Regions from separate parts of the Paraburkholderia pallida genome, predicted to be linked through region 2. Evidence: riboswitches for the same ligand, from Rfam matches in the RefSeq annotation. Region 2 holds a riboswitch; each other region holds the start of a gene.
The links. A riboswitch is a leader RNA that binds a small molecule or an ion and turns the genes downstream of it on or off. The one in region 2 is predicted to bind manganese.
Positions count from the first base shown of each region.

Region 1 (9,951 bases), on a different contig from region 2:
CGTGGGTTGTGCGTTGTATGCCACTCGCTTTTAGCTAGCCGGTTCAGCCATTGCAATTACACGAGATCGCCCGGGAAATAAACCCTCCGTTGCCGGAATAAACCTCGCATTCTCCTCGTTCCAGAAACGTTACGTCCTTTGGACAGAACAGGGAGTACGGTCATGAAGTCTCCAGTCGACGTGTTCGGCGTCGTAGCATGCGCAGCGGCCATCGCGACGCTCGTGTCATGCGGCGGCGGCGGTTCCAGTTCGAGCCCTTCAAATCCGCCGGTCCAGTCGTCGTTCGCTGTGACGGCGCTCGTATCGGATGGCGCGGTGGCCGCCGCGCACACGGATGCGAATCTGAAGAATCCTTGGGGCGTCGCCTTCAATCCGAACGGATTCGCCTGGGTCGCGGACAACGGCACCAATGTCGCGACGCTCTATGACGGCAACGGCGTGCCGCAATCGCTGGTCGTCGCGATACCCGACGGGAAGAACGGCCCAGCATCACCCACCGGCATTGTCTTCAACAGCACGCAAAGCTTTACTGTCACGGAGAACGGCAAGTCCGATGTCGCCGCATTCATCTTTGCGGGCGAGGGCGGCACCATCACGGCGTGGGCACCCGCCGTCGGGCCGACCAGCGTGTTCGTCATGTACGACGACGGCACGGGCGGCGCCGTGTACAAGGGTCTCGCGCTGGCAGCGATGAATGGCAGCAACTTCCTTTACGCGACCGACTTCCATAACAACAAGATCGACGTCTTCAATACGACGTTCACCAAGGTCGCGATGCCGGACGCCTTCACGGACCCGGCGATCCCAGCCGGCTTTGCGCCGTTCGGCATACGGGCGATCGGCTCGAGTCTGTTCGTCACTTACGCGATGCAGGATGCGGCCAAACACGACGATGTCGCGGGCGCGGGTCTCGGCATGGTCGATGTGTACGACACGGCGGGTAACCTGAAGCAGCGCTTCGCGACGGGCGGCGTGCTCAACGCGCCCTGGGGTATCGCGCAAGCGCCGGGCAACTTTGGCTCGATGAGCGGCGCGATACTGATCGGCAATTTTGGCGACGGCACGATCAACGCGTTCAATGGATCGAGCGGCCTGTCGATGGGGCCGCTCAATGGGTCGAACGGCAGTCCGATCGTCGAGCGCGGCCTGTGGGGCATCGCGTTCGGCAACGACCTCAGCAGTCAGCCTTCCAATACGCTGTTCTTCGCGGCGGGGCCGAATGACGAGGCTGATGGCGTCTATGGAAGGATCGATGTGATTCCGACGTCGAACCCAGGCATGAACACAGGTTCGGGTACCGGCACTGGCACGAGCGGAGGGACGGGCATGGGCATGTAGTGGAGACCGCGCACCAGGCTTTCGCTCCGCTTCGACGGTTTGTTGTCACTGAGCGGACACAGGGCGTGATCCGCATCCGCTGCGTCACGGGCGAACCGGCCGCGCCGTGACCGGTTCGCCCGCATCCGGCTTGACCGCATCCGGCCTGACCGGGTGCGGCTGCCGGCGTCTAGCGCGCGACCTTGGCCTGTCGCCGGGACCGGTCGTTGAGGATCTGATGGCGCCGATGGTCGGTCATCTTTTTCCAGTCCCGGACTTCTTCGCGAGTGCGAAGGCAGCCGACACAGAGCCCGGTTTTACCGTCGAACGCGCATACATCGATGCAAGGCGATTTGGCTGCCATCAATAGGCCGCGGCGCGGGTCGGATTGATTTCGACCGTCACATGCGACAGTCCCCTGAAGCGCTTGAGCGCCGCGTGATAGAAGTCCGGGTTGCGTTGGGCTTCATGGGTGACGACCGATACGATCGCACTCATGTGCCCGGGGCCGACACGCCACAGATGGAGGTCGAGTACGGTGTCGCCATTGTCCTCGATGACATGACGGACGTTCTCGGCCATGCGCCGGTCCGGATTCATGTCCAGCAGGATGCCTCCCGTATCGCGCATCAAGCCCCATGACCAGTTCGCAATCACCAGCGCCCCGACCACGCCCGCGAGCGGGTCCATCCAGAGCCAGCCAAACGCGCGCGCAAGCACGAGGCCGATGATTGCCAGCACCGACACGGCCGCGTCGGCGATCACATGAACGTAGGCAGCCCGGATGTTGTGGTCGCGGCTCGCGGCATCGTGCGCGTCGTCGTGACCGTGGTCGTGCTCTTCGAACTCGATTTCGTGCTCGCCATCGGGCAGGCGGACAACTGCCCTGAATGCGTGCGGCTCAGGAATGTCCTCTTTCGATTCCAGATAGCCGTTGCGCTCGGCAAATGCAAACGTCTGACGCGTGCCGTCCGGGCGAATCGTTACGACAGAGACACTATCGGACGTGAGCTTCGAATTCGCTGTCTCCGGCGTGATACGAAACACCGGCGGGACGCCATCTTCGAAAATCGACACCGCAAACACGCCGGCGGTGCCGAAGACACGCTGGACCTCGTCGTCGTGGCCATGCTCGCCTTCATGCCCATGCCCGTGGCTGTGCCCGTGGCTATGTCCATGGCTGTGCCCGTGATGGTCGCCGCTAAGCAGCCACACGCTTGCAAGGTTGACCAGCAGGCCAACCACGGCAATGGGAATGGCCTGGCCAAAGTGGATCGGTACCGGTGAGAAGAAGCGCGAAACGGCCTCATACCCAATCAGCAGGGCAATCATGGCCAGCACGATGGCACTCGTAAAACCCGCGAGGTCGCCCAGCTTGCCGGTGCCGAAGACGAAGCGGGAATCGGTCGCGTGCCTGCGTGCGTACGTGTAGGCCAGAGCGGCAATCAGCATCGCGCCTGCGTGCGTCGACATATGCAGGCCGTCGGCGACGAGCGCGAGGGAGCCAAAGAGGCTGCCGCCGACGATCTCGGCCACCATCATCGCGCTGCACAGCGCAATCACCATCCAGGTCCTGCGCTCGTTGTCCGCGTGGGCGGCGCCCAGGAAAATGTGGTCGTGTCCCGCCCCGAAGGCGTCGTTCGTAAAGTTGCTCATGTTGCGCTCACTTGAAGTAGCTGTGGACTACCTCGATCAACTGTTCGGTGCCGCTGCCGTGTTCGTCGGCGGGCTCGGCGTCGACCAGATGGGTGCGGATGTGGTCCTCGAGCACAACGGCGAGTAACCCGTTCATCGCCCCCCGACAGCTGGTGACCTGCTGCAGCACATCCATGCAGCCGCGCTCTTCCTCGAGCGCGCGCTCTATGGCTTCAACCTGCCCCTTTATCCGGCGAATGCGGTTAAGCAGCTTCTGCTTTTCGCGAATCGTATGGCTCATGCCTGTTCTCCCGTTAGCGGGCGCACTGTAGCACAGATAGGGTAGGGGGGTATACTAAAAACGAACTTGCGCCCTCAGGCGTCCCGCTCTTATAATCGCGGCACTCTTCGGGGAGTAGCCGCTCTGGACGCGATGTCTGGAGGCGCACGTCAACATACTTGTCGGCCGACTGGCGACATGGCGTGTGCAGCGCAAGCCTGGCAAGACCGATGACGTACATTCCCACCTGGCCGGGTCGCGGGAATGTGTGTCATCGCGTGTTGACTGCGCGGCCCGGTAACGACAATCCCCATGGAATCCTTTCTCGTATCGACCAGCGTGGTCGCCCTCGCCGAAATTGGCGACAAGACTCAACTGCTCTCGCTCGTCCTGGCGGCCCGCTATCGCAAGCCCATTCCGATCGTGCTTGGCGTCTTCGTGGCAACGTTGGTCAATCACGGCTTCTCGGGCGCGCTGGGAGCGTGGCTCGCAAATGTCATCAATCCCCATGTCATGAACTGGGCCGTAGTCGCCTCGTTTGCGCTGATGGCCGTCTGGATTCTCATTCCGGACAAGCTGGACGATGCCGATGCCGTCACAAAGGGGCATATGGGCGTGTTTGGCACGACGGTCGTGACGTTCTTTCTCGCGGAGATGGGCGACAAGACGCAGGTGGTGACAGTCGCGCTGGCTGCGCGATTTCACGAGTTTTTTGGCGTCGTGGCAGGCACGACGCTGGGCATGATGCTCGCCAACGTCCCGGTCATCTACCTTGGTCACAAGTTTGCCGACCGGCTGCCGACCAAGGCTGTGCATGTGCTTGCCGCGATCATCTTCGTGGTGCTGGGAGGGTTCGCGCTCAGGACGGCGCTGTATCCGGATGCGCATCCGATGTTCTAACGCCTCTCGGGGCACGTGTTTCTGCAGCGACAGTGCTGGGCGAGCGTATCGCCCGTGAGCTCGAACGGATTGGGCGGGACGAGCGCAAGCCCCGCGAGACGACTTCCGTAGAAGGGCCGGAGCGGGATAGCAGTGCTACGCCGCAGCTTGCTTCGAAGCCGCGCGGATCATATCGGCAGCCTTTTCAGCGATCATGATCGTGGGAGCATTGGTGTTGCCGCTGACGACAGTCGGCATGATCGAGGCGTCCACGACGCGCAGCCCCTCGATGCCGTGGACGCGCAACCGGGCATCCACGACGGCGAGCGGATCGTTGCCCATCTTGCAGGTGCCGACCGGGTGGTACTGGGTGTCGGCGCGGTTGCGGATATCCTGCTCGACGGCGCGCTGGTCGGATTGGTCGACGGGATAGAGCGGCTTCGCGCCCAACGCCTTCAGCGGCGGCGCCTCGAGAATGCGGCGCTGCAGATTCGCGCCCTTGAGCATGACGGCCATATCCGCGGGATCAGAAAAGAAGCGCGGGTCGATCCGCGGCGCGTCGAAGGGATCGGTCGTGGCCAATGTCACCTTGCCCCGGCTCTTCGGGCGCAGAACGTCGACGTGGCAACTGAAGCCATGTGACAGATGCAATTTGCGAGCGTGGTCGTCCACGATGGCCTCCACGAAGATCATCTGGAGGTCGGGCGCCGGCACATCGGGGCTGCTGCGCACGAACGCGCCCGCGCCGGCGTAGGGCGTGGTCATCAAACCCTTGCGCTCGCGGCGCCATTGCGCAATCCCCTTGACCACACGCGCACTGCCGCCGAGCGACATGCCGAATGTCTCGGGGCTGCCCGCCATCGAGTAGCTGTAGACGTAGTCGATATGGTCCTGGAGGTTTTCGCCCACACCGGGCAGATCGTGCACCACGGGTATGCCCATGGTTTGCAGTTGAGCGCCGGCACCGATGCCGGAAAGCATGAGGATTTGCGGCGAGCCGAAGGCGCCGGCGCTCAGGATCACTTCGCGATTGGCCTTGAGGTCTCGCGTCTCGCCGCCAATCTTGACGCGCACGCCAATGGCACGGCTGCCTTCCAGCAGCAAGCGCTCGGTTCGCGCGCCCGTCATGACCATGAGGTTGGTTCGCGCCAGGTTGGGCGTGAGATAGGCTTTGGCCGCGCTGCAACGTTCGCCATTTTTCTGCGTGACCTGGTACATGAAGGCGCCGTCGCGATCCACTCCGTTGTAATCCGCAACGATCGGCACGCCGCAGTGCACTGCGGCCTGCAGGAATCGTTGATGGATGGGGCTGGGAGCGTGGAGATCCGCCACATTGAGCGGGCCGCCCCTGCCGTGGAACGCGTTGTCGATCGTTTCGTTATGCTCGGATTTCCTGAAGTAGGGGAGCACGTCCCCGAACGACCAGCCCGGGTTGCCCTGCGCCGCCCAATTGTCGTAGTCCCAACGATCGCCGCGCACATACAGCATGGCGTTGATGGAACTGGATCCGCCAAGAGTCTTGCCACGCGGCTGATATCCGCGCCGTCCGTTGAGGCCCGCTTGCGGCACGGTCTTGAACGCCCAGTTATGCAGGCGCGTCGGCAACATGGCGACCACGGCCGCGGGCATCTGGATCAGCGCGCTTTTGTCCGAATCCCCGGCTTCAAGCAGGCAGACGGTGGTGTGGGGGTCTTCGCTCAGACGGCTGGCGAGCGTGCTCCCGGCAGACCCGCCGCCGATCACGATGTAGTCGAAAGAAGTATGCATATCCAGGCAGGTAGATAACGGAGGACGCCGGCGCAATGCAGTCCGGCCTGCCCGTGATTTCCTGGACCGGGGCCGCTAGCGATATGCGCTTGTCGGGTTGTCGTTATGGAACCGGGCCCGGGGCGCCAGCACGCCAGCGGCGCATCGTCATACGTGCATGCGGCTGAACGAGAGGCTGCTGTGGGCGGGCCGGCCTTAACCGATGAGGAAGTCTGGAGCAGGCGCGCCGGATCGACTATCCACTTTTCGGCAAGTTGCGCACGCAGCCGTGGGTGTCAGGGGAAATCCCAGGTATGGCCGGCGCCATGGATGGGCTGGCGCAAGGTGTCCGAAGGACGTTCGTGAAAGAGCTTCGCGTATTCCACAGCAAAGCGGCCCAAATGGAAGAAGCCCCAACGCGTGGCGACTTCGGTCACCGAGGTCGTGAGTTCGCCGCGCAACAGTTCCTGCCGGACGGCCGACATGCGCCTCAGGATCAGGAACCGGCGCGGGCTGCAGCCGAACGCCTCCTGAAAGGCGCGTTCGAGCGTCGACAGGCTCGTGTGCGCGGCCTGGCACAGGTCGTCGATACGGACTAGCGGGCCACGCTGGGCGTCGAGGAAGTCCTGGGCGCGCCGCACGATCCGCCATCGTTCCCCGGCATCGAGAAATGCGCCGCGGCCCGCTTGCCGGCCATTCAGCTCGCCGAGCAAGACCGAAAGGATGTCTTCGTGCGCGAGCGCCAGTTCCGCATTCGCCTCATCGGTCCCTGCGCCGTTGGCCAGCAGCACAGATGACCAATGCTGCAGCGTACGCATCATCGCGTCGCTGTATCCGGTCAGGCGCGAACCACCGCTGCGCGACGCGAGCCCCAGATCGACGCCGATGGCGTCGAGCCGTTCGCGCTCCACCTGGATGGACACCCACTGCGGTTGCGTGGGCAGGCAGAGCACCAGTTCGCTGCCTTCCGGCGCGACCACCAGCAGCCCGTTTTCGACGGGGGTGCCGAACAGCCGCCAATCGCCCTTGCCACTGAGCAACATGCCCAGCGTGACCCGGTTGCGGTTGAGCGCGCCTCGCGCCATGACAGACAGGCTGTAGTTGCCCCAGTCGACCTGGAGCTCGCGGCTCGCACTGTGGGCGATCGTGCCGCGGAATTGTCCGACCTCCAGCTGGACGTGCTCCAGCACACCCTCCTGGAGCGCCTCGCGCAGGGTGTGCGGGTCGAATCCGCTCAAGCGGGTCTTCTGGCGAACGTGACCCGATTGCGGAAATGAGGGAGAGATGGGGGGCCGCATGATGACGAGCGCGCGTGGGCTACAGCCTTCCGAGTCGAGGCGAGGGCTTTATTCTGACATGGCGCGGCCGCGAGAACCCAATCCGCGTTGTCGTGCGGCGTTCAGAATACGCTTCGTTTCAAGGCGTCGTTTCGATATCGAATACTTGACGCGTTGCGTCATGGCTTGATGAACCTGAGCGTCATGCGATCCGATTCGCCGATCGCGGCATAACGCGCGCGGTCCACGTCGCCGCCCTTGTAGCTGGGCGGCAGTGACCAGACGCCGTGCGGATAGTCCTTGGTGTCCTTCGAATTCGCGTTGATCTCGCTGCGCGCGGCCAGCACGAAGCCCGCGCTCTGCGCATGCTCGATCACATACTCTTCGGTCACATAGCCGGTATCGATCATCTGCTGCACGGTCGTGCCGCGCCGCGCGCGATGCTCTTCGACGCCGAGCACGCCGCCGGGCTTCAGCGCGACATAGAACGCGCGCAGGTTGTCGTCGATCTGGCCATCCTTGATCCAGTTATGGATGTTACGGAACGTGAGCACCTCGTCGAACTGGCTTTGCGCGTCGAAGCCCTTGAATTCGCCGGCGTGCAGGGTGCCCACCTTGACGTTGCCATAGAGCGCGGGGTTCGCCGCGAGCTTGTGCAGAAAGGCGGTGTCGGTCTCGCGGTCCTCGGCGGCCAGATCCGCTGACGTGCTGACGTATTGGGCCTCGTAAAGATGGCCGCCGTTGTGCAGCCACGGCGCCAGGATATCCGTGTACCAGCCGCCGCCCGGCGCGATTTCGAGCACCGTTTGGGTGGGCTCGACGCCAAAGAACTGCAGCGTCTCCTTCGGATGTCGATAGACGTCGCGCGCTTTGGCCCGCTCGCTACGCTGGGGACCGGCGATTGCGGCATCGAGTGAAGCGGCCGCCGCCGGTAGCGCCTGCGTGCTGGGCCCGGCCTGCTTCGTGGGCGTCGCGCATCCAGCCGCGAAGAGGGCGAGAGACGCCGTGGCGATGGCAGCAGTGCGTTTCAGTGCGAGACGTGTGGAGACAAGATGGCGTTGGACCGGATTCATGGGCGCGAGTGCGGGTTTTGGATAGTCGACACGATACCCGCTTATGCGCACTCGTGCTGGCCGGAAGGGTCGCCCGCGCAGCCGCAAGCTCGCCCGGAATCGCTCGGCGCGAGCTTGCGGCTGCTGCGCACCCATCCAGGCGGCTTCGATTTCAGGCATGTTTACTTCGCATGCGAATTTAAATATACTTCGTATGCGAATCATCTGCGAAGATGATGTTCCGAAAGAACGCCGCTTGGCTTTCAGGAGAAAGGTAATGATGCAGGCGATCAAGGCAGAGCTTTTAGAGGGTGTGCTGACCGTAACGATGTCGCGGCCGGACAAGAAGAATGCGCTCACGAACGAGATGTACGGCGCACTCGCGGACGCCGTTGCGCGGGCGAACGCGGATGACGAGATCCGGGCGCTATTGTTTCAGGCCGATGGGGACATGTTCACCGCGGGCAACGACATTGGAGAATTCGCGGCTCAGTCGGCAGGCAACGGCCCGCAAGAGCGGCATGTCGAGCGCTTCCTGCGGGAACTCGCGACGGCGACGGTGCCCATCGTCGCGGCAGTCCAGGGCAAGGCCGTTGGCGTGGGCACGACGATGCTGCTTCATTGCGACTACGTGCTGCTCTCCGAGGACGCGCAATTGATCACGCCCTTTGTGAATCTCGCGCTGGTGCCTGAAGCGGCGTCGAGCCTGCTGTTGCCATTGCGGATCGGACATGTGCGGGCGTTCGACATGTTCGCGCTAGGCGATCCGGTTTCCGCCGATGCGGCTGTCGCATGGGGTCTTGCGAACAGGAAGACCTCGGCGGCGGAACTGCGCGCGGAAGCGAGGAAAGTTGCGGAGAAGATCGCCGCGCGCCCGGCGGGGTCGCTCACGGCAATGAAGCGATTGATGCGCGATGCGGCACAGCTGGTCGCGCAAATCGATAGCGAAAGGACCGTCTTTGCCGATCGGCTGGCGAGCGCAGAGGCGAAAGAAGCCTTCGCGGCTTTCGCCGAGAAGCGCAAGCCCGACTTCACGAAATTGGCTCGACAATAAAAGGCTACGCGGTCAATGCGTGAAGCAGGGCGCGTCTCGCGCCCTGCGATTGTTTAAGCGGCGTCTTCGTCGATAGCGGGGAACTTGTCCTGCAGGCTGGTCAGCCAGCGTGCCACGATGTCGATTTCGGCGTCCGTGAACCCATCCGTTAGCCTGGCGTTCAAATCGGCGAGACTGGCTTTAGAGCGCTTGACCGCCGCTCGTCCCTCTTTGGTCAACCAGAGGCGCGAAACGCGGCGGTCGGACTCGTCGGCATGACGCTCGATGAGTCCGGCCCGTTCCGCGCGATCGACGAGGCCGCTCATGCCTGGCGCCTTCAAATCGAGCGCGGCCGCGGCTTCATTGGTCAGCGCGCCGTCGTTCTTCGCCAGAAAAAAAAGCAAGCCCGCTTGTGCCGCCGTCACGCCGCCCGCCCACGTGCGCGCCTGCGACCAGCGATGGAGGCGTCGCTGCCCCACGTTCAGCAGATAGACGAGCCGATGATCCATTCCTCTCCCTCATGTTGCGATCCGGCATCGTAAAGCCGGTCGGATGATTGTACGCATGCGAATGATACATCGGCCTGCCATCGCCACTGGCGTTGGAGGTGGTCATGTCCACAGCGTTGAATGTTTGCCTGTGACAGCGTTGTCCGTATCCGTGGACTCACGCCTGCGCGCGCACTTGAGACCGGTAGTGGCTGGGTGCGCGTCCTGTCCAGCGCACGAATGC
Region 1 covers NZ_CP038151.1:434,430-444,380, forward strand. Annotated here, with positions in the region: gene E1956_RS36855 (TIGR03118 family protein) at 163-1,338, shown strand; gene E1956_RS36860 (DUF1289 domain-containing protein) at 1,508-1,681, opposite strand; gene dmeF (CDF family Co(II)/Ni(II) efflux transporter DmeF) at 1,681-2,973, opposite strand; gene E1956_RS36870 (metal/formaldehyde-sensitive transcriptional repressor) at 2,981-3,253, opposite strand; yybP-ykoY riboswitch at 3,351-3,529, shown strand; gene E1956_RS36875 (TMEM165/GDT1 family protein) at 3,545-4,132, shown strand; gene E1956_RS36880 (GMC family oxidoreductase) at 4,268-5,878, opposite strand; gene E1956_RS36885 (helix-turn-helix domain-containing protein) at 6,154-7,095, opposite strand; gene E1956_RS36890 (class I SAM-dependent methyltransferase) at 7,314-8,207, opposite strand; gene E1956_RS36895 (enoyl-CoA hydratase-related protein) at 8,464-9,240, shown strand; gene E1956_RS36900 (MarR family winged helix-turn-helix transcriptional regulator) at 9,294-9,728, opposite strand; gene E1956_RS36905 (helix-turn-helix domain-containing protein) at 9,886-9,951, opposite strand, start outside.
Region 1: it holds a riboswitch for manganese, as region 2 does, so the genes downstream of both, E1956_RS36875 (TMEM165/GDT1 family protein) here and E1956_RS07235 (TMEM165/GDT1 family protein) in region 2, are expected to answer to the same signal.

Region 2 (9,951 bases):
TGACGAGCGGCTCCTTTTCGAAGCGTGCGTAGAAGTCCTCGAGCGCCTTTTTCGCATAGTCGCTGCCTGTGGCCGCCGCGGCGTTCATCAGCGCCGAAAGCGCGGCCGCGCGGTCGGTCATGTTGTTCGCACCGTCGTATTGCGCGGTGGCGAGCCGCACGGCGTCGGCGGGGTCGTCGAGCTCCGAGAGGTAGGAGAGCGCAAGGTTCTTCAGGCCGCGGCGGCCCGCCGCTTCCGGCGTGGGCTCGTAGGCGCCCGGCGTGAGGTTGGCGTCGTAGGCGGCGAGCCATTCGGCCTTGAGCGCCGCGGCGAGGCCCTTGCGCACGAACTGGCGCGCGGTGTGCACGGCGGCGGGATCCGACTCCGCCATTTGCTCCGCGAGGTAGGTTTCGGAAGGCAGCATCAGCGCGAGCTCGCGGAACGACGGCGAGAGCGACGCATCGGTCAGCACGTGAGCAAAGGCTTTCACGAGCGCGTCGTTCAGCACGAGCGGCTGTCCGGCGCCGGCGCGGGCGGCCAGCGCGAGCAGCTCGCGCGTGGCGAGGCGCTGGCCCGCCTCCCAGCGGTTGAACGGATCGCTGTCGTGCGCGAGCAGGAACGCGAGCTCGTCGTTGCTGTAGTCGTACTCCACGATGACCGGCGCCGAGAAGTTGCGCAGCAGCGAGGGCAGTGGCTTGTGTGCGACGTCGACGAAGGTGAAGGTCTGTTGCGTCTCGGTCAGCTCGAGCACGCGTGTCGTGCCCGTCGCGCGCTGTTCGCCTTCGAGCGTCAGCGGCAGGTCCGCGCCGTCGGGGCCGATCAGTCCGATCGCAAACGGGATCAGGAGCGGCCCGTTCTGCGTTTCGCGCGCAGCGGGCGAACCGTTCGCATAGCCTTGCGCGAGCGTCACGCTATAGCGCTTCGCGGCTTCATCGTATTGCGTGGTGACGGTCACGCGCGGCGTGCCCGCCTGGCTATACCAGCGCTCGTATTGGGCGAGGTCTCGGCCATTGGCGTCGGCCATCGCGCGGCGGAAGTCGTCGCAGGTCACGGCCTGGCCGTCGTGGCGCTGGAAATACAGATCCATGGCCTTGCGGAAGCCATCGCGGCCAAACAGTGTCTGATACATCCGCACGACTTCCGCGCCTTTCTCGTAGACGGTCATCGTGTAGAAGTTGTTGATCTCGACGTAGCTCTCGGGGCGCACCGGATGCGCCATCGGGCCCGCGTCTTCGGCGAACTGCATCTGGCGCAGCACGCGCACGTCCTCGATGCGCTTGGTCGCGCGCGCGGCCTCGTTCTCGTCGCCGCCCGACATGGCCGCCGAGAACTCCTGGTCGCGGAACACCGTGAGGCCTTCCTTCAGGCTCAGCTGGAACCAGTCGCGGCACGTCACGCGGTTGCCGGTCCAGTTGTGGAAATACTCGTGGCCCACCACGGCCTCGATATTGGCGAAGTCGACGTCGGTGGCCGTTTCCGGATTCGCCAGCACGTACTTCGTGTTGAAGATGTTGAGCCCCTTGTTCTCCATCGCGCCCATGTTGAAGTCGCTCACGGCGACGATCATGAAGCGGTCGAGATCGAGCTCGAGGCCGAAGCGCCGTTCGTCCCAGCGGATCGAGTGGATGAGCGAGTCCATCGCGTGGCGCGTCTTGTCGAGATCGTGCGGCTCGACCCACACCTGCAGCAGCTTTTCCTTGCCCGAACCGCTCTTGATGCGCTCTTCGAGCGCCACGAGCTTGCCCGCCACCAGCGCGAACAGATAGCTCGGCTTGCGGAACGGGTCTTCCCACTTCGCATAGTGGCGGCCGTCGGGCAGATCGCCTTCCGCGACGAGATTGCCGTTCGACAGCAGCACCGGGTAGGCGGCCTTGTCGGCGCGCAGCGTGACGGTGTAGGTCGACATCACGTCGGGGCGGTCGAGGAACCAGGTGATGCGGCGAAAGCCCTCGGCTTCGCATTGCGTGAAGAAGTTGCCGCTCGACACGTAAAGGCCCGAGAGCGTGGTGTTCGCTTCCGGGTTGCAGGCGCCGGTGAGCGTGAGCGTGAACGCGTCGGGCACGTTCTCGACCGTGAGGCCGTGCTCGTGCGCGCGCACGTGCTCGTACGGCTGGCCATCGATCTGCGCGCCGATGAATTCGAGCTGCTCGCCCATCAATTCGAGGTGCGCGTCAGGCCTGGCGTCGGGGTTGCGGCGCACGCGCAGCGTGCTCTTGACGATGGTGCGCTCGGGCACGAGGTCGAATTCGAGGTCGACGGTGTCGATCAGGAAGGCGGGCGGCGCGTACTCTTCGCGGCGGATCACGGTGGGCGTGGCGGTATCGGACATGGTCTCGTGCGGGAAAGCTTCGGGTCGGATGGCGATATGGGGAGGCCGCGCCTTGACAGTCAATGCGGCGGCCGGCCGTCCCATTGTACAAAGGCTCGGTCGGATTGTCCGAAGTGGCCCGAAGGCGTGGGCCGCGGCGCGGCGCCGAACTTTCGCGCCGGCGCGCGAGTCAGTATGATCGGGGCCTGTCGCGAAAACGACTGCGAGACGACAGCCTTTCACCACCCCTGGCAAGACTGCAACGAGAAGACCATGATGCCCGACCGATGGACCCGCCGCGCGCTGCTCATGCTGGCGGCGCTTGCCGTGACGCTGTCCGGCTGCACCACCTATGTGACGAGCGATGTGACTGCGTTCTCCGCGTGGGAGGGCGGCAGCGACGCCACGCGCACCTACGCGTTCACGCGCAACCCGGACCAGCAGCAAAGTATCGAGCAATCGACCTACGAGAATCTCGTCGCGGGCGGCCTCGCCCCGTATGCATTCCGCCAGGTGCCCGAGCAGCAGGCGCGCTATCTCGTGGGCCTCGCCTACGGCAGCCGCATGGACACGGTGACGGTCGCGCAGCCGGTCTTTTACAACCCGTGGCCTTCCCCGTACTGGGGGCCGGTCAATCCGTGGGGGCCTTGGGGTCCCTGGGGCCCCGCCTACGTGAACCAGACCTACCCGGTGTATTCGCATGCGCTTGGCATACGCATCACGGAAAAAGCGAGCGGGAAGGAAGTCTATAACGTCACGGCACGCACTTCGGGCGACGATCCTTCGCTCGTGCGCGTGATGCCGTATCTGGTGCGCAGCGCGCTCTCGAACTTCCCGCTGCAGAACGGCTCGGTGCAACAGGTCAGGCTGCCGGTGGACAAGAACGGCGGGGCGCCGAACGAGGCGCCGGCAGCCGCCGCGTTGCCGCCGGCGGCTACAGCCGCGCCAGCAGGGGCTGCCCCGGCAAAGTGACCGGTCAGCGTGACGGCTGGCATGAAAGAACGAAAGCGCGCCGGAATCGAAGGTCAGGCGCGCTTTGCTTTTGGGGCGCTCACGCGTCCTGTTCCCCGTTGCGTCAGACGCCCACGCCCATGATCGCGAGCACGCCGAGCACCACGAACAGCACGGCGGCAATGCCGTGCACGAGCCTGGTCGGCAGCTTGTGCGCGAAGCGGTCGCCCAGCAGGATCGCGGGCACGTTCGCGATCATCATGCCGAGCGTCGTGCCGGCCACCACGCCGAAGAAGTCGTGAAAGCGCGCGGCGAGCGCAACGGTCGCGATCTGGGTCTTGTCGCCCATCTCGGCAAGAAAGAAGGTGACGACGGTGGCCCCGAACACGCCCAGCCGCGTGCGGTTGACGTTGGCTTCGCCTTCGTCGAGCTTGTCGGGCACGAGTATCCACAGGCCCATCGCCACGAAGGACGCGGCGAGCGCCCAGCGCATCACCGAAGGCGTGACGAGCGAGCCGAGCCAGGTGCCGAGCGCGCCCGCACCCGAGTGATTGACGAGCGTGGCGACCAGCACGCCGAGGATGATCGGCATGGGCTTGCGATAGCGCGCCGCGAGCACGAGCGAGAGCAACTGCGTCTTGTCGCCGATTTCGGCGAGCGCGACCGCGCCAGTGGAGACGAGAAAGGCTTGATTCACGTTTTGATGATCCTCGGGCCGAGATGAGTGCGAGCGACGACCCACGACCCGCCGGGCCCTGTAGCGGCGGTCATGAGTCATCGGTCTCGCCAGGCCCGAGGCTGCATCCGCCATGGCCACGCAGGCCAAGTCTGTTGACGGACGCCCCCGCCTGACGTGCGCGGCGCGCGGCAAGTCCTTAGCGGCTGGCCGGGTGGCACGAGGCGGGGCGGCTACTCCCCAATGAATGAGAAATTATAGCATCGGCATTTTCCGACAAGATGCGTTGCCGATCCTGTCAGATTTGCGGTCTTTAGCGCTTCGCTTCATCACGGCTGTGCACGCGCGCACCGGCCGCATAGGTCTCGAACACGGCGCGGTCGTCGCCGAGCAGGGCGAGTGCGAACAGCAGCTCTTCGAGCGATTCGGCGCGCGCGGTGCGGCGCGCGAGCAGCGGCGTCGCCTTCGGGTCGAGCACGACGAAGTCCGCTTCGCTTTGCGGCGCGAGCGTGCCGATCTTGTCGGCGAGGTCGAGCGCGGCCGCCGCGCCCGCCGTGGCGAGCCAGAACATGCGCGTGGCCGTCAGGTGATGGCCGCCCATGCGCGCGACCTTGTGCGCCTCGTTCATGGTTTGCAGCATCGAGAACGACGTGCCGCCGCCCACGTCCGTCGCGAGCGTGACGGGCATCTGCGAGGCCTGGGCCTTGTCGAAGTCGAACAGGCCGCTGCCGAGGAACAGGTTCGAAGTCGGGCAGTGCGCGGCCACCGTGCCGGTCTGCGCCATGCGCTGCCGGTCTTCGTCGTCGAGCCAGATGCAGTGGCCGTACACGGCGCGGCGACGCAGGAGTCCGTAACGATCGTAGACGTCGAGATAGCTGCGCTGGCGCGGGAACAGCTCCTTCACCCACTTCACTTCGTCGAGATTCTCCGCGACGTGGCTCTGAATGAAGATGTCGCCGTGCGCCTTCGCGAGCGCCTCGCACGCTTCGAGCTGCGCCTCGGTCGAGGTGGGCGCAAAGCGCGGCGTGAGCGCATACATCTGGCGGCCGTTGCTGTGCCAGCGCGAGATCAGCTCGGCGCTGTCGTCGTAGCCGGACTGCGGCGTGTCGCGCAGGAACTCGGGGCAGTGGCGGTCCATCAGCACCTTGCCCGCAATCATGCGCATGTTCTTCGCGGCGCTCGCCGTGAAGAGCGCATCGGCCGACTGCTTGTGCACCGTGCAGTAGACGAGCGCCGTGGTGGTGCCGCAGGCGAGCAGCTCGTCGACGAAAAAGCGCGCCGTGTCGCCCGCCACGCCTTCGTCGGCGAAGCCGCGCTCGGTCGGGAACGTGTACGTTTCGAGCCACGGCAGCAGACCCGGCGCGGGCGAGGCGATCATGTCGGTCTGCGGGTAGTGGATGTGCGTATCGATGAAGCCAGGCACGATCAGCTTGTCGCGCAGGTCGTGCACCGTCGCGCCGTCGGCTACGCTGGCGCGCAGCGCCGACCAGTCGCCCGACGCGGTCACGCGGCCGTCTTCGACGATCACGACGCCGTCTTCGTGGAACACGGCGGCATCGGGCGACTGCGCGGGGTCGCCGGTGAACGTCAACAGTTTTGCGCGATAAGCCGATTGAGTCATGGGAACATCGTCTCCAAAAATTTCAGGTATTCATAAGCAGGATTCGCGCGTGCCTTGCGTCTTCGCAGATGGCGCGCTGCGTGCGCGCCGCTCCTGAAAACGCGGCGCGCAAAAGCCCTGGGGCCGGCGCTCTCGCGCCGGTCCACATTGGGGGTGAAGCCCTAATTTGGAACGTCCTGCGTTGGGACGTCCTGCGCGGGATCAGGCCACGGCGCTGCTCCAGTACTGATCGAGCTTCGCGATCAGCGCAGCGCGTTCTTCGGGCGTCACGAACGACGCCTCGAAGCTGTTGCGCAGGATCGTGTACACCTCTTTGTCGTCGAGCTTCAGCGCAACGATGATCGCGCTGTAGTTCTCGTTGACATAGCCGCCGAAGTAGGCGGGATCGTCGGAATTGACGGTCACCGCGACGCCTTCGTCGAGCAGCTGCTTGAGCGTGTGCTTCGTCATGTCGTCGAACACGCAGAGCTTGAGGTTCGAGAGCGGGCAGACGGTGAGCGCGACGCGCGTGTCGGCGAGGCGCGTGACGAGCGCAGGGTCTTCGATGCTGCGCACGCCGTGATCGACGCGGTCGACCTTGAGCAGATCGAGCGCTTCGTAGATGTAGGCGGGCGGCCCTTCCTCGCCCGCATGCGCGACGAGCTTCAGGCCCTTCGCGCGCGCCTTCTCGAACACGCGCTCGAATTTCGAGGGCGGATGGCCGCGCTCGGACGAATCGAGGCCCACGCCGACCATGCGCGGATAGCGGTCGAACAGCGGCAGCGCGGCGTCGAACGTGGCGAGCGCATCGGCTTCGCTCAGATGGCGCAGGAAACAGAGGATCAGCTTGCTCGTGAGGCCGCGCTTTTCAGCGTCGGCGAGCGCGCGGTCGATGCCCGCGACCACGGTTTCGATCGCCACGCCGCGCTCGGTGTGCGTTTGCGGATCGAAGAATATTTCGGTGTGCACGACGTTGTCCGCGAGCGCGCGCTCGCAGTAGGCCATCGTCATGTCGTAGAAGTCCTGCTCGGTGAGCAGCACGCTCGCGCCCGCATAGTAGATGTCGAGGAACGACTGCAGGTCGGTGAACGCGTAGGCCGCGCGCAGGGCTTCGATCGACTCGTACGCGAGCTTGACGTTGTTGCGCTGCGCGAGCGCGAAGATCAGCTCGGGCTCGAGCGAGCCTTCGATATGGATATGCAGCTCGGCCTTCGGAGCGCGCGCAGCTTTCTGCACGAGCGGGTTCGCAGGGGTCGTGATGGTCATGGTTCGCTCAATCGAGTTCGTTAGTGAATGACATCACGCGGAATGGATTGTGCCGGGGACCGCAACGCCAGCATGCTCTCGCGCATGCAGGCCTGCCGCATGCGCCTCGATCGCCTGCAGCAATTGCGCGGCGGCCGAGATCGCGATGACTTCGGGCGACTTGTCGACGATGCCGTCCACGCCGAGCGGACACTGCATACGCGCGATCTGCAGCGGGTCGATGCCGCGCGCGGCGAGCCGGTGCTCGAACTGCTTACGCTTCGTGTGCGAGCCGATCATGCCGAAGAACACGAAGTCGCCGCGGCGCAGGATGCGCTCGGCAAGATCGAGGTCGCGCGAATGATCGTGCGTCATCACGATGAAGCTCGTGCCGGGCGGGGCGGCGTCGATGGCTTCGTCGGGTGCGTCGTTGGCGTCGATCGCGACGTTGGGCGCACCCAGCGCCGCGAACGCTTCCGGCGAGGGAAACGCGGCGTCGCGCTCGTCCACCCAGCGCACGTGGCACGGCAGCGTGCCGAGCACGCGCACCAGCGCCGCGCCCACGTGGCCCGCGCCGAACAGCACGACGGGCCAGTCGTTGGGCGCGATGGTCTCAGTGAGCAGCATCGTGCCGTCGCCTTGACCCGGCGTGCCGGTGTCCCAGAGCAGGCAGTCGGGCGTTTCCACGCCCGGCTCCGGCTCCGAAAGCATGACGGTCGCGACCGCCGCCGCGCTTTCTGCGCTCGCGTCTTGCCGATCCAGGCCAGCAGTGTGGCCAACTGCGCCGCCCGGCGGCGTCCCATTCCGCGAGGAGCGGAATGATACGCTACGCACGGTCGATGCGCCCGCCGCGAGCCGGTGCGCGAGCGTCGAAAGCCAGCCGAGGTCGGACACGTCGAGGCGCTCGAACGCGAGCACGACGGCCCCGCCGCAGCACTGGCCGAGGCTCGGCCCAAGCGCGAAACGCTCGAGGCGCCGCGCGTGCGGTGTGCGCATACCCTCGCGCAGCACCTGGCGCGCGGTCTCGATGGCCTTCCATTCGAGGTGACCGCCGCCAATCGTGTGGCGGGCCGCTTCGCGCGTGACGATCATCTTCGTGCCGGCTTCGCGCGGCGCCGAGCCTTCGACGCGCGCGACAGTCACGAGCACGGCGGCGTCGCCATGCGCGAGCAGATGCTGCAGATCGGTGAGCCAGGCTTGCATCCGGCGGTTCTCCTACTTGACGACAACTTCAATGGGGGCGGCGGCCTGCGCGCTGGCCGTGCGCGCACGCAGGGCATCGAGCGCGTCGAGGATCGCTTCGGGCGTGGCGGGCGCGACGAGCGGCGCGGCTTCCCGGGCTTCGGGCACGGCGGCGCCGATCGCATCGCGGATCGCGAGCAGCACCGAGAACGGCAGCAGCAACGGCGGCTCGCCCACGGCCTTCGAGCGGAACACGGTGGGCTCGGCGTTCTCGTTGCGGTAGAGCTGCACGTTGAACGCCGCGGGCGTATCGCTGATCGCCGGAATCTTGTAGGTGGACGGCGCGTGCGTCATGAGCTTGCCGTCGCGGTTCCACCAGAGCTCCTCGCTCGTGAGCCAGCCCATGCCCTGGATGTAGCCGCCTTCCACCTGGCCGATGTCGATGGCCGGGTTGATGGACTGGCCCGCGTCGTGCAGCACGTCGGCGCGCACGAGCTTCCATTCGCCCGTGAGCGTGTCGACGACCACTTCGGACACCGCCGCGCCATAGGCAAAGTAGTAGAACGGATGGCCGGTGAGCGTCTTCGCGTCCCAATGCACCTTGGGCGTCGCGTAAAAGCCATCGGACCACAGTTGCACGCGCTTCATATACGCGAATTCCACGAAGTCCGCGAACGCGATTACCTGGCCGTTTGCGTGGACTTTGCCGTCCTCGAACACGATTTCGCCGGGCGTGCCGCCGTGCTGCGCGGCAGCGAGCTCGGCGAGGCGCGCGCGGATCGCGAGCGCCGCGTCTTCGGCGGCCTTGCCGTTCAGATCGCTGCCGGTCGAGGCGGCGGTGGCGGACGTGTTGGCTACCTTCGACGTGTCGGTCGCGCTCACGCGCACCTGCGCGAGCGGCAGCCCGAATACGCCGGCCACCACCTGCGCGACCTTCGTGTTGAGCCCCTGGCCCATTTCGGTGCCGCCGTGATTCACGAGCACGGAGCCGTCGCGATAGACGTGCACGAGCGCGCCCGCCTGGTTCAGGTGCGGGACGTTGAACGAGATGCCGAACTTCACCGGCGTGAGCGCGATGCCGCGCTTGAGCACGGGGCTCGTGCGGTTGAACGCGGCGAGCGCGGCGCGGCGCGCGGCGTATTGGCTCGACGCGAGCAGCTCGTCGGTGAGCGGCGCGAGCACGTTGTCCTCGACGCGCTGGCCATAGGGCGTGACATCGCGCTCGCCGATGCCGTAGTAGTTCGCGCGGCGCACCTCGAGCGGATCGCGCCCGAGTGACCTGGCGATGCTGTCGAGCATGACCTCCATCACGAGCGCGCCCTGCGGGCCGCCGAAGCCGCGGAACGCCGTGTTCGACTGCGTGTTGGTCTTGCAGCAGAGCGCGACGATCTCGACATCCGAAAGGTAGTAGGCGTTGTCGAAATGGCAGACCGCGCGCGTGGCGACCGCGCCCGAAAGATCGGCGGAATAGCCCGCGCGCAGCGCGATTTCCACGCGCGCGCCGAGGAGGCGGCCTGTGTCGTCGTAGCCGGCTTCGTATTCGTAGAGCGCGTCGTGGCGCTTGCCGGTGATCAGGAAGTCGTCGTCGCGGTCGGCGCGCAGCTTCACGGGGCGCCCCAGCTTGTGCGCGGCGAGCGCGGCCACGCAGGCGAACAGCGCCGACTGCGATTCCTTGCCGCCGAAGCCGCCGCCCATGCGCCGGCATTCGCACATCACGCGATGCACGGGCCAGTTGAGCAAGTGCGCGACCAGCTGCTGCATCTCGCTCGGGTGCTGCGTCGAGCTGTAGACGAGCATGCCGTCCTGTTCTTCGGGCAGCGCGTAGGCGACCTGGCCTTCGAGATAGAACTGCTCCTGGCCGCCCACGGCGAACGTGCCGGCGATACGGTGCGGCGCCGCCGCAATGCGCGCCGCCGGCTCGCCGCGCGTGAGGCGCAGCGGTGGCAGGACGTATTGCTGGCGCGCTTTCGCGTCGGCGATGGTGAGCACCGGCTCGAGCGGCTCGTAGCG
Region 2 covers NZ_CP038148.1:1,587,899-1,597,849, forward strand. Annotated here, with positions in the region: gene pepN (aminopeptidase N) at 1-2,308, opposite strand, end outside; gene E1956_RS07230 (DUF4136 domain-containing protein) at 2,561-3,259, shown strand; gene E1956_RS07235 (TMEM165/GDT1 family protein) at 3,363-3,935, opposite strand; yybP-ykoY riboswitch at 3,944-4,175, opposite strand; gene guaD (guanine deaminase) at 4,228-5,535, opposite strand; gene E1956_RS07245 (adenosine deaminase) at 5,737-6,780, opposite strand; gene xdhC (xanthine dehydrogenase accessory protein XdhC) at 6,814-7,962, opposite strand; gene xdhB (xanthine dehydrogenase molybdopterin binding subunit) at 7,975-9,951, opposite strand, start outside.

Region 3 (9,951 bases), on a different contig from region 2:
GGCGGACCTCGGCGCCCCGCTGTTCGAGCGCGGCCACCGCGGCGTGACGCTGACGCCCGACGGCCAGCGCCTCTATGAGGCGGTGCGCCAGAGCCTGGCGACCATCCGCGATGCCACCGCCGAAATCCGCGCGCGCCGTGCGTCAGGAGGACTAACCATTCTCACCGATGCGGGCTTCGCGACCTTCTGGCTGATGCCGCGCCTGGCGGGACTGAAGCAACGGATGCCGGACGTCAACGTGAAGGTCGTCACCTCGCAGCAGACGTTCGATCCGCGCCGCGATCACGCGGACGTGGCGATCGCGTTTGGCGACGATGACTGGACGCCCTGCACGTCCACGCGACTGTTTCCGGAGGAGGTCACTCCCGTCTGCTCGCCCGCGTTTTACGCGCAGCACGGCCACGTGAGGACGCCCGCCGACCTCGCGGCGTTGCCGCTTCTGCACGTTCAGCCGACGGAACCGGTGCGCTGGCTGTCATGGACAGGATGGTTCGCGGCGCAGCATTTGCGGGCGCCCGCGGATGAACAGGGGATAACCTTCAATAGCTACGCGCTCGTGATTCATGCCGCGCTGATGGGCCAGGGCGTTGCGCTCGGCTGGACCCCGCTGACTGACTCGCTGGTTGCGAGCGGCCAGCTCGTGCGGCTGATCGATACGCCAGTCGTTACGGCGCGCGGCTACTTTCTCGTGCGTCCGCCGGCGCGGCCCGAAGCGCCCGCTGTGCCGCTGTTCCGGCGCTGGCTGTTCGACGAATGCCATACGGCCGCGCAGCCGGCTTCGAATGCCGCCGGCAATAGCCATTGACGCGCCGCGCGGCATCCGCCTCGCATTACGAACCGAAGAACGGCACGCAATAATCCGGCGGTCCGACGCAGTCGCCGGGGCCGTTGGGCTGCGGATGCAGACTTGCGCAGCCCGACATGGCGGCTGCCGCCGCGACGCACACCGCCGCGCGCACGACATAAATAACAATGCGTGATTTCATGGAATCGAAACTCGGATGACTGGCCGCAAGGCGAGTTCCCGTCAAGACGCGCGGCCCGTGCGACTTGACGGCTGTGCCCGGTCGCGTCAGTGGTGGGCGTAGACCGTGCTGTTGAGCAGCTTCAACTGGCCGTCCTGCTGCGCTTCGACGAGTTCATGACGCACCTGGGCACGCGTGATGTGTGCCGTGCCGTCACCGTTCCATGCGGGGGCCGCCGGAGCCGCCGCCACGGGCGCCGCCGCGTCGGGCGCAGCGCCAACGGGTGTCGCCGTGCCTTGTGCATGCGCGAACGCCGAAACCGACAACATGAGCGCGGCAATCGCGCAATTCCAACTCTTCTTCACTTCAAACTCCTGTCCGGCCAGGCGGCCGTTACCGTTGACTGTGCCGGCGCTGTTGCACGCCGGTTCCCGATGCATCGCAGGGCTGCAATGCAATTCATGCGGCAAGGATAGAGGCGCGAACCCTCGCGAATATCCGCAGGGAAATGAAGAAATGTTTAAGATCCGGCCCATGACCGCCGCGCGCCAGGATGAAAGCGAATTCGCTCAATTGTCCTGATCGACTCGCGCGGCACATCGCACCTGCAATACGTCCACGAAAGCCGCATGCGCGGCTTGCCATGCGCACCAGCCAGCGCGGTGCGCATCCACGACGTGTGCCTATGCACACATCGCCACGCCACAGATCGCCGCAAAAAAACAACACCTTCGCGCACTGCGCCCTTGCAGCGCCGTCCAGACGGGACCCACGCACGAACGCGTTTTCTGAAACTCAGTCTTTCCGATTTTCAAATTCGTCCACAGAGCACGTTACGCATAATCGCCCCTGAATTTGCCTTGCGTACCTGCCGCGCTGCGATTCGTTTTTCATGAAGTACACGCTCTCTCACGCAACTTTTTAATGAATATTCGCCAATGAAAAAAACCGCTCTCGCTCTCGCTGCCACGCTGGCGACCATCGCCTCCGCCGCTCATGCGCAAAGCAGCGTGACGCTCTACGGCTCGCTCGACACCTCGGTCGCCTTCTTCGGCAATCAGGCGGGCAAGAATGGTTCGGGCAATACCTTCCAGATGATGTCCGGCAACGTGTCGCCGAACCTGTGGGGCTTGAAGGGCACCGAGGATCTCGGCAACGGCCTCTCCGCGATCTTCAAGCTCGAAAGCGGCTTTAACATCGACAACGGCAAGCAGGGCCAGGGCCAGCGCATGTTCGGCCGTACCGCGATGGTGGGCCTGAACTCGAACACGGCCGGCAGCTTCACGCTGGGCCGCCAGTACGATCCGCTCATCGACCTGCTCCAGCCGATGACCGACGACGTGAACTTCGGCTCCGCATTCGCGACGCCGGGCGACATGGACAACTACGACAACAGCTACCGCACCAGCAACTCGGTCAAGTACACGAGCCCGAACTGGGCGGGCCTGCAGGTGAGCGCGATGTACGCATTCGGCGGCCAGGCGGGCAGCATGGGCGCGGGCCAGACCTGGGCCCTCGCGGCGGCGTACAACCATGGTCCGTTCGGCTTCGGCGCAGGCTACTTCAAGGCCAACAGCAACAGCGGCACGGCGGCTTCGTTCGACGGCCTGAACCCGAACACCGACGTCAACGTGGATTCGCCGGCGATCACGGGTGGCTTCGTTTCGGCCAACTCGCTGCAGATCATCCGCGCGGTGGGCAACTACAACTACGGTCCGATGACCTTCGGCCTCTCGTACAGCAACGTGGACTACGCGAACTACCAGAGCGCGTCCGGCCCCAACAGCGACACGAAGTTCAACACCGGCCAGGCGTACATCAACTACCAGGTGACGCCGGTGGCGCTGATCGGTGTCGGCTACAACTACACGAAGGGCCATGGCAACGGCGTGAACGCGAGCTATAACCAGTTCAGCCTCGGCGGCGACTACTTCCTCTCCAAGCGCACCGACATCTACGTGCTCGCGGGCTACCAGAAGGCCTCGGGCCACACGATCGACGCCGATACGGGCGCGCTCGTCGACGCCAACGCCTCGTTCGCCGACTTCGGCAACGACGCGACCACCAACAAGCAGGCCATGGCGATGGTCGGCATCCGCCACCACTTCTGATCCGGCTTCGCCCCTTTCCTTCCGCGCGGCCGGCTTCGTCGGCTATAATGCGCGGGTCTTAGGGGAGTAGTCTGCGTCACGCGCAATGCGTGCCGCGCCGGCGTCAACATGATTGGCACACAGTGCCATGGCGCCGGCAGCCGTTCTTCGGCCTGACGAGACCTATGACGTTATCCCTCACACCCGGGCTGGGCGGGGGGGATGGCGTCATTGGTCCCATCGTCCAGCCCGAGGAATGCCGCTACCCATGTCCCGCCTTTCCCGCATCTGCACTTGCGCGCGCCCTACGGAGCGTGCGTCATGATCTGGACGTTCGCCCTGCTCATTGCCGCCGCCGGCATCATCTATCTGTCGTGCGAGATCTTCGTCAACGCCGTCGAATGGCTCGGCCAGAAGCTGAAGGTCACGCAAACGGCCACCGGCACGATCCTCGCCGCGTTTGGCACCGCGCTGCCCGAGAGCGTGGTCACGCTCGTGGCGGTCGCCTTCGGCACCGATGCGGCCCACAAGGAAATCGGCATTGGCGCGGCCATCGGCGGCCCGCTCGCGCTCAGCACGGTCGCCTATGCCGTGGTGGGCGTCGCGTTGTTGGCAACGGCTGCACGCACGGGCCGCGCGCGCGCCGGCACCGTGGACGCCGACACGCGCCGCTTGCGCCGCGACCAGCTCTGGTTCCTCGCGATCTTCGTCGTGAAGATCGGGCTCGGGCTCGTGGTGTTCAGCTTCAAGCCTCTGCTCGGCATCGCGTTTCTCGCGGCCTACGCGATTTATTGCTGGAAGGAGCTCAGCGACCAGAGCGACAGCGTGGAAGACGTGGGACTCGAACCACTCAAGCTGCGTCCGCGCGATGCGAATCCGTCACTGTTCTGGGTCCTGCTCCAGACCGTGGGTGCGCTCGCTGTGATCTTCTTCGCCTCGCACCTCTTCGTGCAGCAGATCAGCGCGGTGGGTCCGTGGCTCGGGCTGAGCCCGCAACTGACGGCGCTGCTCTTCAGCCCGATCGCCACCGAGCTGCCGGAGATCATGAACGCGATCATCTGGGTGCGTCAGGGCAAGGAGCGGCTCGCGCTCGCGAACATCAGCGGCGCGATGATGATCCAGGCGACCATTCCCACCGCGTTCGGGCTGTTCTTCACGTCGTGGCACCTCGGTGCGCCGTCGATTCTCGCCGCGGTCACGACGATGCTCGCCATCGTGTTCCTGCAGTGGGCGTTCCGCGCGCCACAAGTGCATAGCCGCCAGCTGACGCACGTGGGCTGGCTCTATGCGGCGTTCGCGGCCATGCTCTGCGTGATTCCGAAGTGATGCGCGAAGGCGCGTCGAAGTTGGCTGCAGGTTGAATCGACGTGACCTGTTTGCTTGCACCGCGGCCCGATGCGCTCGGGCCGTGTTCGTTTTACACACCCTTTTCGGAGCGGTCCTATAGCGCTCGCCACGAGCGCGGCGAGAGCATTGCGTGCCAGACGGAAATCCCAATTCGTCGCTCATCGATTTTCTCCCAGGAGCGCGAGAATGAATCAAGCCATCTCACCCGCGAGCGATACCTTTCTACCGGTCTTCAAATCATTGCAATCCGATGGCTTTAACGCGGCGCAACGCCTCGCGATTGCATTCGATTCCACGGGTCAAAGCGCCTGTCTCGAGGCAGACCTGATAGCCGGCCTCGGCCTGAAAGCCACGCCGGAGCAACAGGCGCGAGGTGCATCGAACGTCGCCCACGCTGGTACTCGATTCCTGCGATGCGCATTGTTCGCCAGCGCATCCGGGCGCGACGACGCCGCTCTGAAACTCGTCACGCTTGCTGCCCAGGCGCTCGAGCCGGACGACGCCCTGCAATGGGCAACGTGGATAACGGACAAGATCGACGGCCGCGCGATGGCGCTGCACCTCATGGCCGCGCTGGAGACTCATCACCCGAACGATGCCCGCCTGCACTGGCTGATCGCGTGCGCATTGTCCGGCCACGCCGACGAGGCAACACTCAAGTTGCGCCAGAAGGCCTTGCTGCGCGCCTGGCAGATCGATCCGATGATCGATCCGGCCTTGCCGCTGCAACGGGTTCTGGAGCGGCGGTATGCGGGCGATTGGCAAGCCGTCGAACAGGTGTGCCACGCGGAGCTCGCCCGTCGTCCTGGCGACCTCGAAATGTCGTGGCAACTGGCCTGTGCGCAATGGCGCCGCCATGACCCTGCCGCAGCGGAAGCAACGATGCGCATCGCCGATGCCCATCACCCGGGAAACAGCGACGTATTCGCTGCGCTGGCGCAGTTTGTCGCCGAACAGGCGCGTTACGGCGCGGCCCGGCGATTGTATGAACGCGCGCTCGCGCTCGACAGCAACGCACCCACATCGGCCGTCGATCTCGCCGAGCTGGAGTTGCGCAATGGCGACTGGCCACGCGGCTGGTCACGATACGAAGGGCGCCTCGCGCGAACGGACCGCGCATCAAACAGTGTCGTGTCCATCATGACGCGCGTGGCTCCGCGCTGGACTGGCCAGCCGCTCAAGGGCCGCACGCTGCTGGTCTATAGCGAGCAGGGACATGGCGACGACATTCAGATGGTCCGGCTGATCCCCGCACTCACGGCGCGTGTGCAAGCCGAAGGCGGCCGTCTGGTCCTGGCGTGCAGGCGCGCACTGCGCACGCTCTTCGCACGCCATTACGCGCCTTGCATCGAGATCGAAGCGAGAAACTATGCCGAGCATGGCACTCCTGACTACTGCCTGCCGATGATGAGCGTGCCTTTCATGCTTCGCTTGAAGCCGGAGCAGGGTAAGCGGCTCGCGATGGCCGTCGTAGACGCCCGCAAGGATCGGCATCAAAGTGATGTCCATCATTTTCGAAGTGGTGGACATCATTTTGTCAGAGCCAACACAGAGGCCCGGCAGCCGTAAAGGTCGCCCAAACCATAATCCGGAATTCCGACGTCGCCTGGCGATGGCAGCTTGCGAACCAGGGGTGTCAATCGCCAGATTGGCCCGTGAGAACGGCTTGAACGCGAACCTCGTGTTCACGTGGCGGCGCCGGTATCTGGCGGAACAGCAAGCCGAGGCGGTGCAACTCGTTCCGGTGGCAATCGTGAACGAGGCGTCATCGGTCAATGAACCTCCTGCGCTGCCAGAGCCTGAGACCGTGAGGCCGGCTGTGCCCACTGGTTCAATCGAGGTTCGGATCGGTCGGGCGGTGGTTAAGGTCGACGGTATTGTCGACGCTGAGACGCTTCGAACGGTGTTGAGGAGTCTGCGCTCGTGATTTCTCTGCCAACGGGTACGCGTATCTGGCTTGTCGCGGGCGTCACTGACATGCGCTGCGGCTTCCAGGGCCTGGCTGCCAAGGTGCAAACGGCGCTTGAGGAGAACCCCCTTGGCGGTAACGTCTTCATCTTCCGAGGGCGCCGCGGCGATCTTGTGAAGGTGCTTTGGGCTACTGAGGACGGGCTCTGGCTTCTCGCGAAACGGTTGGAGCGAGGGCGTTTCATCTGGCCGCAGGCCGACGGCGGCAAGATCCATCTGACGAGCGCGCAGTTGTCGATGTTGCTCGAGGGCATCGACTGGCGACAACCACGACGCACCGCCGCACTCTCGATGTTGTAAACCTCGAGGAAGGCTCGTAAACTGCGACGCATGTCCGATCAAGCGCCGCTTCCCGATACTGTCGCCGAGCTCCGTGCCATGGTGCTCGCGCAACAGGCATCGCTGCTTGAGCACCAGGCATCGATTGCGAAGATGGCGGAGGAACTCGCCGCGCGAGATGACGAGATCGAGCGCCTGAAGGCGCAGATCGACAAGCTCAGGCGGATGCACTTCGGGCGCAAGTCCGAACAACTCGCCAAGCAGATCGACAAGCTCGAGGCGCAGCTGGAGGACCTGACGGGCGGCCGTGGTGCTGCCGAGGCGCGTAACCAGCGAGACAGGACACCGAATGCGCCGGCCAGCAAATCGCCTTCGCGAGAACCGCTCCCGCCGCACCTGCCGCGCGAGGAGATCGTACTCGAGCCTGATCCGCTCTGCCCCAGGTGCGCGACGACCATGCAGCCGCTGGGCGAGGACGTATCCGAACAGCTCGCGCGCGTAGCCGCCGCATTCAAGGTGATCCGCACGATCCGGCGCAAATTGCTTTGCCCCGGCTGCGGCCATATCGAACAACTGCCGATGCCGGGCCTGCCGATCGAGCGCAGCATCGCGCATCCGAGCCTGCTGGCCGATATCGCGGTATCGAAGTTCGCGGATCACCAACCTCTGTATCGCCAGTCGGAGATCGCGGCCCGCGACGGGGTGACGCTCGATCGCGCCAGCATGGGCCGTTGGATCGGCCAGATCGTCGAGCTCTGCATGGTGCTGGTCGAGGCGATCCAGCGCTACGTGCTGGCTGCCGGCAAGCTTCATGGCGACGACACGACGGTTCCCGTCCTCACACCGGGCAACCAGAAGACGACAACCGGCCGATTCTGGGTCTATGTGCGCGACGATCGACGCTCGGGCTCGACGGAGCCTGCGGCAGTCTGGTTCACGTACTCGTCGGACCGCAAGGGTGTTCATCCGCAAACGCACCTCGCCAACTTCAAGGGAATCCTGCAGGCGGATGCCTACGCCGGCTTCGATCAGCTGTACGCAAGCGGCGACGTCTTCGAAGCGGCATGCTGGGATCACGCGAGGAGGTACATATACGACGTTCACGAGCGTACGCCGACTCCGGATACCCAGAAACTGCTCGAGATGATCGGCGAGCTCTACAGCATCGAAGCCGACATTCGCGGCAAACCTCCCGATGAGCGGTTGCGTGTGCGGCAGGAGAAGAGCAAGCCTCTGCTCAACGCGTTCGAATCGACGCTCAGGGCCAAGCTTGCGACGCTGTCGAAGAAGTCTACGCTCACGGGCGCGATCAACTACTCGCTGAACCACTGGGCGGCGCTCACGTTCTACTGCGAGGACGGACGCGCCGAGATCAGCAATGTGCTTGCAGAAAATGCCCTGCGTTGTGTAGCGTTGGGCAGAAAAAAACTATTTGTTCGTTGGCTCCGACAGCGGCGGTGAGCGTGCGGCGGCGATGTACAGTCTCATCGGTACGTGCAAACTCAACGAAATCAACCCACGTGCTTACCTCGAATACGTGCTCACTCATATTGCGGACCACAAGGTCAACCGCATCGACGAACTGCTTCCCTGGAACGTGGCCGACAAACTGAAGCCGGCCGCTCCGCCCACGCCCGCCGTTTGACCGGGTAGATCCAGATAGATCGTGTCCACGATCATGGAAACGATCTATCTGGATCTACCCGGACCTCTCCACGCTCTCACATCATGCCCCACGCGCGCGCGAATCGGGGACCGGCCCTGCCGAGCCGCTTACGGAGCAGGTGCGCGGCACGCCCTATCTCGAGCCCGATGCGTCGCGCGCAGCGCAATGGCAGTCTCGTGTACGCGAGGCATCGCCGATGCATGATGCACTTCAGATCGGTCTCGTTTGGCGTGGCGATCCCAACCATAGGCGTGACGCGCAGCGTTCCATGACGCTTGAAGCGTTGGCGCCGCTCTTCGCGTTGAACGATGTGGTTTTCCATCCCCTTTCGCCGGGGCATACAGCTATGCCGGCGAACGTGCCGCACTGCGATTTGACGCCCGACTACCGCGACGGCTTCGAAGACGTCGCCGCGCATGTCTGCGCACTCGATGCGGTCGTGACGATCGATAGCGCTCCGCTTCATCTGGGCGGCGCGCTCGGCAAGCCCGTGTTCGCGATGCTCGATCGCGTGTCGCAATGGGCGTGGGGGACGCAGGAATCACAGCGATGGTACGACAGCGTGACCTTGTTTCGGCAACCCCGGCCTGGCGATTGGCAACCGGTAGTGGCGCGTGTCGCGCAGAGATTGGCAAGCTTCCCCGCTGCACCTGAGCGTGAAGCCACCGGGCTCGCGAACAGGCTTTAGACAGACGCGGACCGGGTTCGATACCAGGCCCGCGTCCGATTTACGACACTCAGTGCATCGCGTGCAGATACAGATACAGCGACGATGCCGCCACGCCGCCGACAAGCGGCCCGAGCACCGGAATCCACGCATAGCGCCAGTCGCTGTCACGCTTGCCCGGGATCGGCAGCAGCGCATGCATGATGCGCGGCGAGAGATCGCGCGCCGGGCTCATGGCGTAGCCCGTGGGGCCGCCCAGCGAAATACCGATGCCGAGCACGAGCAGGCCAACGGGCAGCGCGTCGAGCGCGCCGAGCCCCACCTGCGGCGAAGCGAGATACAGCACGCCGAGGATCAGCACGAAGGTGCAGATGGCTTCGGTAATCACGTTGTGGCGCACGCTGCGGATCGCGGGCGCGGTGCAGAAGACGGCGAGCTTGACGTCGGAGTCCGCTTCGTTCGCGAAGTGCTGGCGATAGGCGAGCCACACGAGGAAGGCGCCCGCCATGCCGCCGAGCATTTGCGCGGCAATATAGCCGCCCACCTTCGACCAGGCGAATTTGCCCGCGAGCGCGAGGCTGATCGTCACGATCGGGTTCAGATGCGCGCCGCTATACGATGCGGTCACGTAGACGGCCACGAACACGGCCATGGCCCAGCCCATCACGATGACGATGAGGTCGGCGCCCTTGCCTTTGGTCTTCGCGAGCAGCACGTTGGCGACCGCGCCGTTGCCGAGCAGCACGAGAATGGCCGTGCCGATGAATTCAGCAATATAGGGTGACATTCGATTTGTCTCTCTTTCGATCCGGGCCGGGCGCACGCAGCCGATGCAACGCGGCCGCGCGGCCCGTCCGCGGATTATTGTGTTTTTAGGTTGAGATGCTTTTGCTGGCGTCGTACTGCATTTACTGCGCGTCGTCGGCCCACGCCTTGGCGGCGCGCACCGCGCGCTGCCAGCCCGCGCGG
Region 3 covers NZ_CP038151.1:1,533,246-1,543,196, forward strand. Annotated here, with positions in the region: gene E1956_RS41540 (choline sulfate utilization transcriptional regulator) at 1-805, shown strand, start outside; gene E1956_RS46485 (hypothetical protein) at 831-986, opposite strand; gene E1956_RS41545 (DUF4148 domain-containing protein) at 1,073-1,330, opposite strand; gene E1956_RS41550 (porin) at 1,904-3,076, shown strand; yybP-ykoY riboswitch at 3,126-3,304, shown strand; gene E1956_RS41555 (sodium:calcium antiporter) at 3,377-4,381, shown strand; gene E1956_RS47155 (tetratricopeptide repeat protein) at 4,823-5,971, shown strand; gene tnpA (IS66-like element accessory protein TnpA) at 5,904-6,329, shown strand; gene tnpB (IS66 family insertion sequence element accessory protein TnpB) at 6,326-6,670, shown strand; partial or broken gene tnpC (IS66 family transposase) at 6,701-8,294, shown strand; gene E1956_RS41590 (hypothetical protein) at 8,434-9,003, shown strand; gene E1956_RS41595 (MIP/aquaporin family protein) at 9,053-9,769, opposite strand; gene glpK (glycerol kinase GlpK) at 9,891-9,951, opposite strand, start outside.
Region 3: it holds a riboswitch for manganese, as region 2 does, so the genes downstream of both, E1956_RS41555 (sodium:calcium antiporter) here and E1956_RS07235 (TMEM165/GDT1 family protein) in region 2, are expected to answer to the same signal.